4 regions of the Pseudooceanicola sp. NS-SX9 genome follow, and region 3 is predicted to be linked to each of the others. Evidence: riboswitches for the same ligand, from Rfam matches in the RefSeq annotation. Region 3 holds a riboswitch; each other region holds the start of a gene.
The links. A riboswitch is a leader RNA that binds a small molecule or an ion and turns the genes downstream of it on or off. The one in region 3 is predicted to bind thiamine pyrophosphate.
Positions count from the first base shown of each region.

Region 1: another riboswitch for thiamine pyrophosphate. It lies ahead of thiC (phosphomethylpyrimidine synthase ThiC); the one in region 3 lies ahead of thiM (hydroxyethylthiazole kinase).
Region 2: another riboswitch for thiamine pyrophosphate. It lies ahead of thiB (thiamine ABC transporter substrate binding subunit); the one in region 3 lies ahead of thiM (hydroxyethylthiazole kinase).
Region 4: another riboswitch for thiamine pyrophosphate. It lies ahead of AC2ITM_RS14045 (YkoF family thiamine/hydroxymethylpyrimidine-binding protein); the one in region 3 lies ahead of thiM (hydroxyethylthiazole kinase).

Region 1 covers NZ_CM170818.1:2,345,017-2,349,222, reverse strand. The annotation lists gene thiC (phosphomethylpyrimidine synthase ThiC) at 1-1,489, opposite strand, end outside; TPP riboswitch at 1,611-1,731, opposite strand; gene AC2ITM_RS11180 (dicarboxylate/amino acid:cation symporter) at 1,935-3,281, shown strand; gene AC2ITM_RS11175 (LLM class flavin-dependent oxidoreductase) at 3,454-4,206, shown strand, end outside.
Region 2 covers NZ_CM170818.1:255,036-259,241, forward strand. The annotation lists gene AC2ITM_RS01215 (AEC family transporter) at 1-925, opposite strand, end outside; gene aroC (chorismate synthase) at 927-2,030, opposite strand; TPP riboswitch at 2,215-2,312, shown strand; gene thiB (thiamine ABC transporter substrate binding subunit) at 2,352-3,332, shown strand; gene AC2ITM_RS01230 (thiamine/thiamine pyrophosphate ABC transporter permease ThiP) at 3,308-4,206, shown strand, end outside.
Region 3 covers NZ_CM170818.1:2,616,010-2,620,215, forward strand. The annotation lists gene AC2ITM_RS12365 (ABC transporter substrate-binding protein) at 1-381, opposite strand, end outside; gene AC2ITM_RS12370 (hypothetical protein) at 852-2,183, shown strand; TPP riboswitch at 2,233-2,323, shown strand; gene thiM (hydroxyethylthiazole kinase) at 2,380-3,177, shown strand; gene thiE (thiamine phosphate synthase) at 3,174-3,788, shown strand; gene thiD (bifunctional hydroxymethylpyrimidine kinase/phosphomethylpyrimidine kinase) at 3,785-4,206, shown strand, end outside.
Region 4 covers NZ_CM170818.1:2,957,732-2,961,937, reverse strand. The annotation lists gene AC2ITM_RS14055 (ABC transporter ATP-binding protein) at 1-530, opposite strand, end outside; gene AC2ITM_RS14050 (ABC transporter permease) at 527-1,294, opposite strand; gene AC2ITM_RS14045 (YkoF family thiamine/hydroxymethylpyrimidine-binding protein) at 1,298-1,906, opposite strand; TPP riboswitch at 1,898-2,014, opposite strand; gene AC2ITM_RS14040 (SRPBCC family protein) at 2,142-2,666, shown strand; gene AC2ITM_RS14035 (ABC transporter ATP-binding protein) at 2,844-3,773, shown strand; gene AC2ITM_RS14030 (ABC transporter permease) at 3,770-4,206, shown strand, end outside.

The DNA.
Region 1 (4,206 bases), 270 kb from region 3:
GCCCCTTGGCCAGATCGGCGGCATGGGCGGCCAGCTTGTACGTTATAACGCCCGTTTTAACGTCGTCGCGGTCTGGCAGGCCAAGGTGTTCCTTGGGCGTCACGTAGCACAGCATCGCGGTGCCGAACCAGCCGATCATCGCCGCGCCGATGGCGCTGGTGATGTGGTCATAGCCCGGCGCGATGTCGGTGGTGAGCGGGCCGAGCGTATAGAAGGGCGCCTCGTGGCAGTGTTTCAACTGCTCGTCCATGTTGGCCTTGATCTTGTGCATCGGCACATGGCCGGGGCCCTCGATCATCACCTGGCAGTCCCTTGCCCAGGCGATCTGCGTCAGTTCGCCCAGGGTGCGCAGCTCGGCGAACTGGGCCTCGTCATTGGCATCGGCGATGGAGCCGGGGCGCAGCCCGTCCCCCAGCGAGAAGCTGACGTCGTAGCGGCGGCAGATCTCGCAGATCTCCTCGAAATGCTCGTAGAGGAAGCTTTCGCGGTGGTGGTGCAGGCACCATTTCGCCATGATCGACCCCCCGCGCGAGACGATGCCGGTGACGCGCCGGGCGGTCATCGGGATCATGTGCAGGCGCAGCCCGGCGTGGATGGTGAAATAGTCCACCCCCTGTTCGGCCTGTTCGATCAGCGTGTCGCGGAAGACCTCCCAGGTCAGGTCCTCGGCCACGCCGCCGACCTTTTCCAGCGCCTGGTAAAGCGGCACCGTGCCGATCGGCACGGGGGCGTTGCGGATGATCCAGTCGCGGATGTTGTGGATGTTGCGACCCGTCGAGAGGTCCATCACCGTGTCGGCGCCCCAGCGGATCGCCCAGACCATCTTTTCGACCTCTTCCTCCATGCTGGAGGTCACGGCCGAATTGCCGATATTGGCGTTGATCTTCACCTTGAAGTTGCGGCCGATGATCATCGGCTCAAGCTCCCGGTGGTTGATGTTGGCGGGGATGATGGCGCGGCCTTCGGCGATCTCGCGGCGGACGAATTCGGGGGTGACCAGATCGGGCAGGTCGGCGCCGAAGGCCTCGCCGTCGCGGGGGCCGGCCGAGGCGGCGCGGCCCTCGTTCTCGCGGATGGCGACGAATTCCATCTCGGGGGTGATGATGCCGGCGCGGGCATAGGCCAGCTGGGTGACGGCGCGGCCCTCGGTTGCGCGCAGCACGGTGCGGGCCTCGGGGAAGGCGGGGGTCAGCCGGGCGCCGGTGGCAAAGCCGTTGTCGGCCTCGGTGACGGTGCGGCCCGTGTAGGCCTCGACATGGCCCTGCGCCTGCAGCCAGCCGCCGCGGACCTGCGGCAGGCCCCGGGCGATGTCGATGGCGGCGGCGGGATCGGTATAGGGCCCCGAGGCGTCGTAGACGGTCAGTGGCGCCTCGCCGGTCACGGCGATCTCGCGCATGGGCACGCGGATCTGGTGGCTGCCGCCTTCGACATAGACCTTGCGCGAGGCGGGCAGGCCGCCGGTGGTGATGGCGGGAACGGTGTCTTTCATATCGGTCTCCTTTTCAGAGACCCGATTGAGACTATTGGCAGAAAGGGGCCATGGGGACCCGGTGCCTGCGCGACTGGGCCCTTGCGGCCCGAAAGGACCGCCCCTGGTTCACAGAGAATGCGGAAATGCCCTTCGGTCTTCCTACGCCAGCATCAACTGGGTCAGGTTCAAAGGGTCGCGTCACCGGGGTTTCCCCCTGTCAGCCTCTCAGTCCCCTAGGCGGGACTCCCCTGACGTGGGGGTGTTATCGGCGGGGGCAGGGCGGCTGTCAAGCGGGCCGGGGTGCCGAAACCGGCGGCACCCCGGCCCGGAATCGCGGCAGGGGGCAGGCATTTCGGGCGAAACCGGAAGACACGGGCCCGTGACCTGCGCAGGATTGACGCTAAGTCACTTTTGGGGCGGCCGGGGCGCCACCCGTCGCACAGCCCGGATCAGGAGGATGAGCATGGCAGAACTTTCCGGAAAAGCGGACCGCATGTCGCTGACGACACAGGTGATGATCGGCATGGGGGCGGGGCTGGTGCTGGGGGTGATCCTGAACCAGCTGCAGATCGGCTTTGTCAACCAGACCATCATCGGCGGGCTGTTCGCCATGGTGGGCAAGATGTTCGTCAATGCGCTGTCGATGCTGGTGGTGCCGCTGGTGTTCTTCTCGCTGATCTGCGGGGTGGCGGGGATCGGCGATGTGCGGGTGCTGGGGCGCGTGGGGGGCAAGTCCTTTGTGCTGTACCTGCTGACCACCGCCACGGCGATCGCGGTTGCCATCGTCATCGCGCTGATCGTCGGGCCGGGCCGCGGCTTCGAGATGTCGGGCGTCGAGACGGCGGGGGTCGCGGGCAAGGCCGCGCCCTCGGTCTGGGACACGTTCGCGGCCATCGTGCCGAGGAACCCGGTGGCGGCCTTCGCCAATGGCGAGATGCTGCAGATCATCTTCTACACCATCATCCTGGGGGTGGCGGCACTGATGCTGGGGGACCGTTCGAAACCCTTCGTCGAGGCCTGCGAATACCTGAACGAGCTGATGATGAAGGTGGTGCAGATCGTCATGGCCTTTGCGCCCATCGGCGTCTTCTGCCTGATCACCAAGACTTTCACCGAACAGGGCATCGGGCTGTTCCTGCCGGTGCTGACCTATGTGCTGGTGCTGGTGGGGGCGCTGCTGCTGCATCTCTTCGGGACGCTGATGCTGTTCCTGAAGGGGCTGTCGGGCCTCAGCCCGGCGGTGTTCCTGCGCAAGATGCGCCCGGCGCAGGTCTTTGCCTTCTCGACCGCCTCGTCGAACGCCACGATCCCCGTCACCCTGCGCTGCGTCACCGAACGGATCGGGGTCAGCAATGGCGTGGCCTCGTTCACCGTGCCCTTCGGTGCGACGATCAACATGGACGGCACCGCGATCATGCAGGGCGTCGCCACGGTCTTTCTGGCCAATGTCTATGGCATCGATCTGGGCGTCAGCGGCTATCTGACGGTGATCGTCATGGCGGTGCTGGCCTCGATCGGGACGGCGGGCGTGCCGGGGGTGGGGCTGGTCATGCTGACCATGGTGCTGAACCAGGTCGGCCTGCCGATCGAGGGGATCGCGCTGATCCTGGGGGTCGACCGGCTGATGGACATGATCCGCACGGCGGTGAACATCTCGGGGGATGCGGTGGTCTCGACCATCGTGGCGAAAAGCGAGGGGCAGCTGGACATGGCGGTCTATGCCGATCCGATGGCGGGGCTTGACGCCGACAGTCTGGGGATCGACCCCGAGGCCGAGGCCCATCTGGCCCAGGCCGCCCGCCCGCACTGAGGTCCCGGGACCAATGGGGCCTTCCCCCGGGCCGTGACGGCCCCTGCCACCGCGCCGGGCAGTCGCGGCAGGCTGTCCCGCGGGAAGGGGCGGCCTGCAGTCCCCTGGTCCTTGTCCGGGGGGCGTCACGCTCCTAGGGTGCGGGTAACCTCCTCAATGCCCGAGCCCTCCGATGCGCCGCCCCGACCAGATCAAGCTGAACGCCTTCCTGACCTTCACCGGGATGCATCCCGCCGCCTGGCGGGATCCGCAGGCCTCATCCGGGTTCGAGGTCGCGCACTATCTGGAACTGGTGCAGCTGGCCGAGGCCGCCAAGATGGATGCGGTTTTCCTGGCGGATGTGCCCGCCATGCCCTTCAACAAGCCGCATCTGTCGGCCATCGCCGCCCATAACGGCATCCGCCCGTTCGAGCCGATCACCCTGCTGTCGGCGCTGTCGATGGTGACCCGCAACATCGGGCTGATCGCCACCGCCTCGACCAGCTTCAACGAGCCCTACAACGTCGCCCGCCTCTATGCCTCGCTTGACCGGCTGTCGCAGGGGCGGGCGGGGTGGAACATGGTGACATCCTCGGATCCCTTCGCGGGGATGAACTATGGCCTCGATGCACAGGCGCTGCATGCCGACCGCTATGCCAGGGCCGAGGAATTCGTCGATGTGGTGACCGGCCTTTGGGACACGCTGGAGGACGACGCCTTTCTGGATGACCGCGCGGGCGGGCGTTACCTCGATCCCGGCAAGGTGCATCTGCTGGACCACAAGGGCGCGCATTTCCGGGTGCGCGGGCCGCTCAACGTGCCGCGCTCGCCTCAGGGGCGGCCGGTGCTGGTTCAGGCGGGGGCCTCGGTGCCGGGGATGCAGCTGGCGGCCCGCACCGCCGAGGCGATCTTTTCCGCCCATGACACCAACGAGGCCGCGCAGGCC
Region 2 (4,206 bases), 1.2 Mb from region 3:
CGGTCAGGGTGAAGAAGGCGCTCAGGGTGCAGATCATCACGGTCAGGGCGGCGGCGCCTTCATGGCCGGATCCCTGCGACAGCAGGGGGAAGACCCCGAAGACCGGCATCGCGGTCGACAGGATCAGCGCGGTGGCCATCTGTGGGCTGGCGGGGCCGGGCCAGCCCAGCAGTGCGAACAGGCTGATCAATCCGAAGGCAATGGCCGGATGCACCACCAGCTTGAACGCCGTGATCACCGAAGCCAGCCGGATGTTGCCGCGGATCGGCAGGCCGACCAGCGTGCCGCCCATGAAGAACAGCGCCAGCGGCGAGGCCGTGCGGGAAATCAGGTCGATCGGATGCTCGATCACCGGCGGCAGCGGCAGCCCCAGCACCGACCACAGCGCGCCCAGGATCAGCCCAAGGATCATCGGTCGCCTCAGCACCGACAGGACCAGCTGCAGGGCGCGTTTCCACACCGGCGCGCTGTCGCGCGGCCGCGCCGCCTCGACCAACATCAGCCCGATGGGGTTCAGCACGAAATTCTCGTTCAGCAGGCACATCGCCAGCACCGACGGGGCCTGATCGGGAAAGATCATCGACATCATCGGGAAGGCCAGGAAGGCCGAATTCGGCGTCGCCGACCCCAGCACCCCCACCGCGCGCCGCCCCGGCCCCAGTCCCCGCAGCCGCAGCAGGATCCAGATCAGTGCCTGGGTGCATAGGCCCGCGCAGACCAGCGTCAGCAGGAAACCCGGATCGACCAGCTGCCCGAAGGACTGGGTGGCGGTGGCATGGAACAGCAACAGCGGCAGCGCCAGCAGCATGACGAAATTGCCAAGCGCCGAAAGCTGGATCCTGTCGAAGACCTTCAGATACGTCAGCACATAGCCCAGGCCGACGATGGCGAAGATCGGGAAGGTGATCGACAGGATCGAGAGCATCTCAGCCGATCTTTCCGCCCGCATCCCCGATCTGGCCCCGGTGCAGCAGCAGGTGGTCCAGGATCACGCAGGCCATCATCGCCTCGGCGACCGGCACCGCGCGGATGCCGACGCAGGGGTCGTGGCGACCCTTGGTGATGATCTCGGTCGCCTGGCCGTCCTTGGTGATGGTCTGGCGGGTCTTCAGGATCGAGGACGTCGGCTTGACCGCGAAGCGCACGACGATCTCCTGACCGGTGGAAATCCCGCCCAGGATCCCCCCCGCATGGTTCGAGGAATAGACCGGCTGGCCGTCATTGCCGGGGAAGATCTCGTCGGCGTTTTCCTCGCCGGTCAGGCAGGCGGCATTCATGCCCTCGCCGATCTCGACGCCCTTGACGGCGTTGATCGACATCATCGCGGCGGCCAGATCGGTGTCCAGCTTGCCATAGATCGGCGCGCCCAGACCGGCAGGCACGCCCTTGGCGACCACCTCGACCACGGCGCCGACGGAATTGCCGGACTTGCGTAGATCGTCCAGGTAACCGGCCCAGCTCTCGGCTGCACCCGCATCGGGGCACCAGAAGGGGTTCTTTTCGATCTCGGCCGCATCAAAGGCGCTGCGGTCGATGCCATGCGGCCCGATCTGCGTCATGTAGCCCCGGATCTCGACCGAGGGCGCCAGCACCCCCAGCACCGCCCGCGCCAGCCCGCCCGCCGCGACCCGCGCCGCGGTTTCACGTGCCGAGGACCGCCCGCCACCGCGATAATCCCGGATGCCGTATTTCAGCCAGTAGGTGATGTCGGCATGGCCGGGGCGGAACTTTTCGGCAATGTCGCCGTAATCCTTCGACCGCTGGTCGGTGTTGCGGATCATCAGCTGCACCGGGGTGCCGGTGGTCTTGCCCTCGAAGGTGCCCGACAGGATCTCCACCTCGTCGGGCTCGCGCCGCTGGGTGGTGTATTTCGACTGGCCGGGCTTGCGGCGGTCCAGCCAGTACTGCAGCAGCTCGGGGTCCAGGTCCACGCCCGGCGGCACGCCATCCACCGTCGCGCCAAGCGCCGGCCCGTGGCTTTCGCCCCAGGTGGTGATACGGAAGAGATGACCGAAGGTATTCATGGACATGGGCGGACCTCCCCGGGGGCAACATTCACGTCCCGGTTACCCGATCCCCGCCCCTTGCGCAATTGCACAGCCGACCTCGACACCACGCCCCGCGCGCCCCTCTGCCCAGCCTTTCATCTTTCTCCAAATATGCCCGCCGGAGGCGCCCTCCACCTTGCGCAGCCCCCGCCCGCCCCCTACTGTCCGCCCCACCTCGGGGAGCCTTCGGGCTGAGATGCATACCGCGAACCCGTTGAACCTGATCCGGTTAGAACCGGCGGAGGGAAGGTCCGGCACCATGCCGCCATTCTGTCTCCGCCCGTCGCAAAAGGAAGTGATGCCATGTGGAAGCATCTCGTACTTGCCACGGGTTGCCTGCTGGCGAGCCAAGCCGCGGCCCAGACGCCCGTGCTCAACGTCTATACCTACGACAGCTTCAGCTCGGACTGGGGTCCGGGCCCGGCGATCGAAAAGGCCTTCGAGGCCCAGTGCGGCTGCGACGTGGTCTTCACCACCGCGGGCGACGGCGCGGCGCTCTTGTCCCGGCTGCGGCTGGAAGGCGCGCGCAGCAAGGCCGACGTGGTGGTGGGCCTTGATACGTCGCTGACCGCGCAGGCCAGGGGCACCGGCCTCTTCGCCCCCTCGGGCGTGACGGCCACCTACGACCTGCCCGTCACATGGGACGACGACACCTTCGTGCCCTTCGACTGGGGCTATTTCGCCTTCGTGGGCAATGCCGACGGTCCGAAACCGAAATCCTTCAAGGACCTCGCCGCCAGCAACGCCAAGATCGTGATCGAGGATCCCCGCAGCTCGACCCCCGGGCTGGGCCTTCTGCTGTGGATCAAGAAGGCCTATGGCGACCAGGCCCCCGAGATCTGGAAGGCGCTTGCCCACAACATCGTCACCGTCACCCCTGGCTGGTCCGAGGCCTATGGCATGTTCCTCAAGGGCGAGGCCGATCTGGTGCTCTCCTACACCACCTCGCCCGCCTATCACGTGATCGCGGAAAAGGACGACAGCAAGGTCGCTCTGCCCTTCGAGGAAGGCAACTACATGCAGGTCGAGGTCGCCGCGATGACCAGGACCGCCGCCCAGCCGAAGCTGGCGCAAGAGTTCCTTCAGTTCCTGGTGTCCGACAAGGTGCAGGCGCTGCTGCCGGAAACCAACTGGATGTACCCGGTGATCAAGCCCGCCCAGCCCCTGCCTGCGGCTTTCGACCAGATCGTGCCCGCCGACAAGGCCCTGCTGATGACCCCGCCCGAGGCCGAGGCCGCCCGCGCCCCCGCCCTTGAAGAATGGCGCACCGCCCTGTCGCGCTGAGGCAGGGCCTCGCGGGCAGTGCCGCAGGTCTGGTCCTGCTGGTGCTGTTCGCGCCCCTGGCCGCGATCCTGATCCGGGCGGGCGGTGGCAGCCTGCCGGGGCCCGCCGACTGGGCGGCGCTGCGCTTCACCCTGGTGCAGGCGGCGTTGTCCTCGGTTTGTTCCGTGGCGCTTGCCCTGCCGGTGGCGCGGGCCCTGGCGCGTCGGCGCTTTGCCGGGCGGCGCCTGTTCATCGCGCTGACGGGCGCGCCCTTCATCCTGCCGGTGATCGTCGCGGTCATGGGGTTGCTGGCGGTCTTCGGGGCACGTGGCCTGCTGAACACGGCGCTGGCGCATCTGGGGCTGGGCCCCTGGCGGATCTACGGGCTGCATGGGGTGGTGCTGGCGCATGTCTTCTTCAACATGCCGCTGGCGACGCGGATGCTCTTGCAGGGCTGGCAAGCGATCCCGGCGGAACGCTTTCGCCTGGCCGCCCAGCTGAACCTGCCGCCCGCCGCCACCTTCCGCCTGCTTGAGGTGCCGATGCTGCGCCAGGTGGTGCCGGGGGCGCTGGCGGCGATCTTTGCCATCTGCCTTGCCAGCTTTGCCGTGGCGCTGATCCTCGGCGGAGGCCCCCGCGCCACCACGGTGGAACTGGCGATCTTCCAGGCCTTCACCTTCGATTTCGACCTGGGCCGGGCGGCGGTGCTGGCCCTGTTGCAGACGGCGCTGGTGGCGGCTGCCGCGGTGCTGGCGCTGCTGGTGACGCGCACGGACGGCAGCGGCGCGGGTCTGGGCCGCAGCCTGCCGCGCCTGGATGCTCCCATAGGCTGGCGGCGCGGCGCGGATGCGCTGGTGCTGATCCTGTCGGGGGCCTTCCTGCTGGGGCCGATGCT
Region 3 (4,206 bases):
CGGCTTCAGATCCTCGAAGGTCTTCACCTTGCCCGGATGGGTCAGCAGCACCTGCGGATCCTTCTGGAACAGCGCCGCCACATCCACCAGCGGCAGGTCCTGTTCCACCCCGAAGAAGGCCCCCAGGGTCGAACCCATGTAGAAGTCGATCTTGCCCGCCAGCAGCAGCGCCTGGTTGTTGACCTGCGGCCCGCCCGGCAGGATCGTCACGTCAAGGCCGCAGGCCTTGTAGGTGCCATCGACGACAGCCTGGTAGAAGCCGCCATGTTCGGCCTCGGCCACCCAGTTGGTGCCGAAGGTCACCTTGGTCAGATCCTGCGCCGCCAGCGGAGCCGCCATCGCCAGAAGCGCCGCAGCCGAGGCAAGTTGAGTACGGAACATCTTTTTTCTCCCTGTCCTGTGACGCCAGCCTTGGCGTGCCCTCGCGCCGAGGCGACGGAAATTCACGGCCCGCTGCGGGACTTTTCCCGCATTGGTGCATTTTTTGACTTTTCGGTCAGGCCATTGCCTATCCCTTGGGCATCACATGGACGGTAGCCTTGAAATCCCGGCAACCGGGGTGCCTGTTTTGGTGGCACATCCCCGGGACCGAGTCTGCACCGCCCGGCCTTAAGGGCACCGATGTTCCCCTGAGCGCAACAGGAAAGAATAGGGATAACAACACCCTAGAAAGCCGCGCCCCGAAATTGCTGGGCTGTCCCCGAACTGCTGCGAAACTATGCCGCGGGGCCTGCGGGGCAGCGGGGAACAGACGGGTATGCCGCAGCGCAGCAATTGACACCGGCGGTGGACGGGCGTTGGGTCCGCGCAGTTTCCGCGCCCTCCCCGCGCCCTTTCGTGTATCCGGTCCGATGTCCCATCCCCTGTCCGCCGCGACCCGCCTTCGGCGCCGTGCCATTCCCCTCGTCGCCCTGCTGCTGTGGCTGCAGACCGTGCAGAACATCCTGTGGCCCGATCCCCATGTCCGGCTGGCAGCGATGGGGCTGTTCGCGCTGTATCTGGCGATGACGGCCGGGCAGGCACAGAAGCCGACGCGGGTGATCGTGGTCATCGGCTCGGCGGTGATGGCGCTGGCGCTGGCTACGGGGGCGCCGCTGGCAGCAGTGGCCAGGGGGCTGGACACGGTGCTGCTGTTCATGGGCTTTTTCCCGGCGATCACCCTGATTTCCGTGATGATCGAGCAGGGCGGCGCGTTGAACCGCGTGACCGAGCGCGTCAGCGCCATGCCTGACCACCAGCGCCCCGGCGCCACGCTGATCGCCGCCCATGCCATCGGCGCGGTGATGACGGTGGGCGCCTTCATCGCCCTCGCCCCGCCCTTCCAGACCCTGACCGGAGACGGCGCCCGCCAGCGCGCGGGCCTGGTCGCCATGCGCGGCGTCGGGCTGGCGCTGCTGTGGACGCCGTTCTCGCTGGGGGCGGGCTTTGCCAGCAGCCACCTGCCCAGCGTGCCGCTGTGGCTGGGGCTGGGCTGCGGAGCGCTGCTGGCGATCTGCGGGCTGCTGCTGTCGCTGCGGGAATGGAACCCGCTGCGGCTGGGGCCGTCGCTGTCGCTGGTCAGCCAGATGGCGCTGCCGATCATCGGCACCGCCGTACTGCTGATCGTGCTGAACGCGGTCACGGGGCTGTCGGGCACGGGGCTGGTGATCCTGCTGACCCCGGTGGCCTTCGGCCTGTGGCTGACCCGCCAGGATACGGCCGTGCGGCGGTCCTCGGGCGACAGGATCTGGCGAGAGCTGGGCAAGCTTGGCAACACCGCCTGGCTGTTCGGCGCCTCGATCACCATGGGGGCGGTGCTGTCGCAGACGCCCTGGTTCCTGACCGCGCTGACCCATCTGGGGCTGGCCGACCTGCCGGCGCCGGCGATCTTCGGCGTGCTGATCCTGTGCAGCATCCTGATGGGCATCTGCGGCATGCATTCCACCGTCATCGGCGCCATCCTGGTGGCGCTGCTGGCCGGGGTGGGCGACGCGCTGGAGCCCCTGGCCGCCTTCATCCTGATCCTCTTCGGCTGGCAATGCGGCATGGCGCTGTCGGTCGCCTCGGCCTCGGTCTCGATCGCGACGCGCAGCTTCGATCTGCCGCTGGCGCGCATCGTCTGCGGGCCGAACCTGGGCTTTCTGGCGGGGCTGGGCGTGGTCACCACGGCGCTTTACACGGCATTGCACCTGACCCTGGGCTGACGCCGCCGCGGCCGGGGTTTGACACGCCCCCCGCCCTGTGAAACACCCGATCCTGCGACAGGGGCGCCCGCACGGGCTGAGACGTACCCTTAGAACCTGACCCAGATAATGCTGGCGGAGGGAGGCGCAGGATCGTCGGCCCCTCGCCCCGCTCCAGCTCTTTCTCGCCGGTCCTCATGCGCGAGTGAAAGAGCGAATGACCGACCTTCCCGCAACCCTGGAACGGATGCGTGCGACCGCGCCGCTGGTCCAGAACATCACCAACTATGTCGCGATGAACGTGATGGCCAACGTGATGCTGGCCATCGGCGCCTCGCCCGCGATGGTCCATGCCCGCGAAGAGGCCGCCGAATTCGCGGGCCTGGCGCAGGCGCTCAGCGTCAATATCGGCACGGCGGATCCCGCCTGGGGGATCTCGATGGCGGAAGCCGCCGCCGCGATGACCGCCCGGGCCAGGCCCTGGGTGCTGGATCCGGTGGCGGTGGGCGCCACCGCCTTCCGCCGCGATCTGGGCGCCCGGCTGCTGGCGCTGCGGCCCACGGTGGTGCGGGGCAATGCCTCGGAAATCCTGGCGCTGGCGGGGGGGCTGGCGGCCGGCAAGGGCGCCGATGCCGCCGACAGCGTCGAGACCGCCCGCGCCGCAGCCCTGGCGCTGGCGCGGGCGTCGGGCTGCGTGGTGGCGGTGACAGGCCCGGTGGATTTCATCACCGACGGCCGCCGCACCGCCGAGGTCGCGAACGGCGATCCGATGATGCCCAAGATCACCGCCCTGGGCTGTGCGCTGAGCGGGGTGGTGGCGGCCTTCACCGTGGGCCAGGACCCGTTCGAGGGCACGCTGGGCGCGCTGACCGCCTATGCCGTGGCGGGCGACATCGCGGCCGAGACCGCGCGCGGCCCGGGCAGCTTTCAGGTGGCGTTCCTCGATGCGCTGCACGCGCTGACGCCGGCCGATCTGGCGGCGCGGGCGCGCGTCAGCGAAGGGGTCGCGGCATGATCCCGGCGCTGTGCTTCATCACCGATGCCGGCGCGCCGCGCCCGATGCTGGCCCAGGCCGAAGCGGCCGCGCGCGCCGGGGCCCGCTGGATCCAGCTGCGCGACAAGACCCTGCCCGATGCCGCCTTCGCCCGCCTCGCCCGCGAGATGGCCGAGCGTCTGGCCCCGACCGGCGCGCGGCTGATCCTGAACGACCGCATCGACGTGGCGCTGGCAATCGGCGCCGACGGGCTGCATGTCGGCCAGAGCGACGGCGACCCGGCCCGCATCCGCGATCTGATCGGCCCCGAGATGATCCTGGGCCTGTCGGTGGAAACCGAACCCCAGCTGGCGGCCATCCCCGTCGACTGCGTCGATTACCTGGGCGTGGGCCCGGTCTACGCGACCGCCAGCAAGCCCGACCATGCCCAGCCCCTGGGCCATGCGGGTCTGGCACGCATCGTTGCGGCCGCGCCGTTGCCCTGCCTGGCCATCGGCGGCATCACCGCCGCCGATGCCGGGCCGCTGAAGGCGATGGGCTGCGCGGGCATGGCCGTCGTCTCGGCCATCGCGCGGGCGCCCGACATGGGGGCCGCCACCGAAACCCTTCTGCACGCATGGAGCGCCGCATGATCCCCAACATCCTGACCATCGCGGGCTCGGACCCTTCGGGGGGCGCGGGCATCCAGGCCGACATCAAGGCGATCAGCGCCAATGGCGGCTATGCCATGAGCGTGATCACCGCGCTGACCGCGCAGAACACCCGGAGCGTCACCGGCGTGGCACTGACCGATCCGGCGATGATCCGCGCCCAGATGCAGGCGATCCGCGACGACATCCGCATCGATGCGGTCAAGATCGGGATGCTGGGCACCCCCGAAATCGTGCAGCTGGTGGCGGACCTGCTGGATGGCCTCGACTGTCCGGTGGTGCTGGATCCGGTGATGGTCGCCAAGGGCGGCGACCGCCTTCTGGCCGCCGAAGCGGTGGCGGCGCTGCGCGACCATCTGCTGCCCAAGGCCACCGTCATCACCCCCAACCTGCCCGAGGC
Region 4 (4,206 bases), 340 kb from region 3:
CGTTCCTCGGCCCAGCGGGTTTCCAGCCAGCGCTGCATCTCGGTGCGGGTCAGCGCATCCAGGGCGCCGAAAGGTTCGTCCAGCAGCAGCACGGGGCGGTTTTGCACGATGGTGCGCGCCAGCGCCGCGCGCTGCCGCATCCCCCCCGACAATTGCGCGGGCCAGTGCCGTTCGAACCCCTGCAGGCCAAAGCGCGGCATGAGCGGCGCCACTGCGGCGCGGGCTTTGCTGCGCGACATGCCCTGCACCTGCAGCCCCAGGCCCACGTTGTCGATGATCCGCCGCCAGGGCATCAGCGCATCGCGCTGCGGCATGTAGGCGAAGGTGTCGCGGGGGGGCTTGGGCATCTCGATCCGGCCGGCATCGGGGGGCAGATTGCCCAGCAGCAGCTCGAAGATCGTCGATTTCCCCGCCCCCGACGGCCCGATGATCGAGGTGAATTCCCCCGGCCGCACGTCGAAGGTGATGTCATCAAGCACGCGCGTCGTGCCGCGGGTCAGGGCCAGGCCCTGCAGGCTGAGGGCGGTCATGCGCGCCTCCAGGGCATCGAGACCCGCTGCAGCAGGGCGGCCAGCGCGAACAGCACCAGCGTCAGGGCGGAACTGACCGCCACCGCCGCCAGCACCAGATCGGGGCGGAAATTGTTCTTGGCGTTCAGGATGAAGATCCCCAGCCCCTTCGCCGCGCCCGCATATTCGGCAAAGATCGCCGCCACCACCGCATAGGTGATGGAAATCCGCAGCCCGGCAAAGAAGAACGGCAGCGCCGAGGGCAGGCGGGCGCGCAGGAAGACGCCCAAGGGGCGCGCACCCATGCTGCGCAGCAGGCGCTGCAGGTCGTCCTCGGTGCTGTCATAGCCATCGACCAGGGCCACCAGCATCGGGAAGAACGTCACCAGCGCCACCAGCAGGATCTTGGGCATCAGGCCAAAGCCGAACCACAGCACGATCAGCGGCGCGATGGCCACCAGCGGCAGGGTCTGGCTGATCACGAAGACCGGGAACAGCGCGCGCCGCAGCACCGGGACAAAGTCGATGGCCACGGAAAAGGCGAAGGCGGTCAGCAGCGACACGGCAAAACCCGCCAGCGTCGCCACCAGCGTCGGGCCCGCGTTGGCCAGCAGCACCATGCGCGCGCCCCAACCCTGCGTCACCACCCGCGAGGGCGCCGGCAACAGGCTGGAGGACACGCCCGACAGGTCGGCATAGGCCTCCCAGGCGATCACGATCGCGCAGACGGCCACGAGCGCCGGAAGCGCCCGCCCCGCCTTGCGGCGGAAGGACAGGGGGGGCATGGCTCAGACCTTCGAGGGGCTGTTCGCGGACACCGTCAGATCGACGGTGACATGGCCTTCGGGCGGGCCGAAGCGGCAGAAGGCCTCGGCGATGGTGGCAAAGACCGGGCCCGCGTCGCCCCGCAGCTTGGTGCAGAAGTTCTTCGATTTCTCGAAGACGCCGCTGGCCTTGATGAAGTCGATGCAGCCGTAGATCTCGGCCATGTGGTCGCCCTGGCCCATCACGTAAAGCGACATCTGCGCGGCCGCGGCCTCGCCGGTCAGGGGGGTGCCTGCGACGGCCGCCAGCGCGTCGGTGATGCGCTGCGCCACGGGTTCGTCGGGATTGGCCAGCGCACCGGTCACGCACATCGGATCGTCGGGTTCGCCCGGGCAGCCGCGCGACAGGGTGGCATGCAGCACGACATGTTCGCGGGTGGCGGCAGCGCGCACGTAAAGATCGCGCAGCGCCGGGAACAGCACCTCGGGCGGGCCGACGATCAGGGTGGAAATGTCGTCAGTCTGGATCCGCAGGCGATCCTTCCAGGGATCGAGCGCCCGGATCGCATCCAGGATGACGGGCACGAAGGCCCCGGTCATCGGGTAGAGGGAAATTTGCGCGCCTGTGAACATGGTTCCTCCTTGCTCCGCTGGCATGACCCAGATCAGCTTCTGAGGGTCCGGGGGCCTGACGCCCCGCATCTCAGCCCCGGCAATTGCGGGACCCCCCTGTGGATGGCGCGTTCAGATCACGGTTCGGGGCCCTGCGCAAGGGGCGGCAGGTGTCGCGGGGCAGCCTTTGCACGCGGTGCTTGGCGGACGGGCAGGGCTGCACTAGCCTGCGGGTATCAACAGGAAAGGACTCGCCATGGAGATGAGCGACAGCCGGATCATCCGCGCCGATCGCGCCACGGTCTTCGCCGCCCTGCTGTCGCCCGAGGTCCTGAAGGACTGCGTTCCGGGCGCCGAGGAGGTCACCGGCACCCCGCAGGACGGGTTCGAAGCGACCGTCGTGCAGAAGGTCGGCCCGGTGAAGGCGACGTTCAAGGGGGGCGTCACGGTGTCGGACCTGCAGCCGGACACGGCGCTGACGCTGAGCGGCGAAGGCAAGGGAGGGGCTGCGGGCTTTGCCAAGGGATCGGCGAAGGTGCGGCTGGAGGATCACGCCGAGGGCACGCAGATCTTCTACGAGGTCGAGGCCCGCGTCGGCGGCAAGCTGGCGCAGCTGGGCAGCCGGATCATCGACGGTTTCGCGAAAAAGATGGCGGACCAATTCTTTGCCCGCCTGCAGGAGGGCCTTGAGGACCCGCCCGAGGACACCCCCGAAGACCCGCCCGGCGGCGATACCGATCCACCCGAACGCAGGGGCTGGCTGAAGCGCCTGCGCGGCTGATCCGCCCCTGTCTGCCGCCGTTGCGCAGGCCTGTCCATTGCCCCGCCCGCAGGGCAGACGGCGCCGTTGTGTGAAATCCCACAGTTCCCCCCGGGCCATTCTGGCATATGTCCGGTGTCTGACCGGCGCCGCCTGCCCGTGTGGCGCGTTTTCCGAATTATCCTCAGGGGAGAGCCGATGGCACCGATCCTCCAGGTGAAAGACCTGCGCAAGACCTACGAGGGCGGCTTCGAGGCCCTCAAGGGCATCAATCTGGACATTGAGGAAGGCGAGATCCTCGCGCTGCTGGGGCCGAACGGCGCCGGCAAGACGACGCTGATCTCGACCCTCTGCGGCATCACCCGGCCCACATCGGGGACGGCGACGGTGGCGGGGCACGACATCCGCACCGACTACCGCCGCGCCCGCGACCTGATCGGCCTGGTCCCGCAGGAGATCAACCTTGAACCCTTCTCTTACGTGGGGATGAACTTGCATTTCTCGCGTGGGCTGTTCGGCAAGCCGCGCGATACGGCGCTGGTCGATGGCCTGCTGAAGCGCTTCTCGCTCTACGACAAGCGCCGCAACCGGGTGCGCGAGCTGTCGGGCGGCATGAAGCGGCGGGTGCTGATCGCCAAGGCGCTGGCGCATGAACCGCGGGTGCTGTTCCTGGATGAACCCACTGCGGGCGTCGACGTGGCGCTGCGCAAGGACATGTGGGATGCGGTGGCCCAGCTGAAGAAAGAGGGCGTCACGATCATCCTGACGACCCACTACATCGAAGAGGCCGAGGCCATGGCCGACCGCGTCGCGGTGATCCGCAAGGGCGAGATCCTGATGGTCGAGCCCACCGCCGACCTGATGCGCCGTTTCGGCCGCAAGGCGCTGACGATCGAGCTGCGCGAGCGTCTGGCCGCGATCCCCGCTGCGCTGACCGACTGGGACCTGAGCCTGGCGCCCGACGGGCTGTCGCTGACCTACAGCTACGACACCCGCGCCGAGCGCACCGGCATCGCCGGTCTGATGCGCGCCATCCAGGAGGCGGGCATCGTTCTGAAGGACATCTCGACCTCGCAAAGCTCGCTGGAAGAGATCTTCGTGGACCTGGTGTCGGAGGGCAAGGCATGAACCTGCTGGCCATCAAGGCGATCTACATGAACGAGATGTCGCGGTTCTTCCGCACCATCCTGCAAAGCTTCGTCTCGCCCGTCATCTCGACCTCGCTCTACTTCGTGGTCTTCGGCGCCGCCATCGGCTCGCGCATCGACCAGGTCGAAGGTGTGCCCTACGGCGCCTTCATCGTGCCGGGGCTGGTCATGCTGTCGGTGATCATGCAGTCGATCTCGAACGCGAGCTTCGGCATCTATTTCCCGAAATTCACCGGCACCTTCTTCGAGATCCTCTCGGCCCCGGTGAACTTCCTGGAGGTGCTTCTGGGCTTCGTGGGGGCGGCGGCGACCAAGGCCCTGTTCATCGGGCTGGTGATCCTGGGGACGGCCTCGCTTTTCGTGCACATCACCATAGCGCATCCGCTGGCCATGGTGGCCTTCCTGCTGCTGAC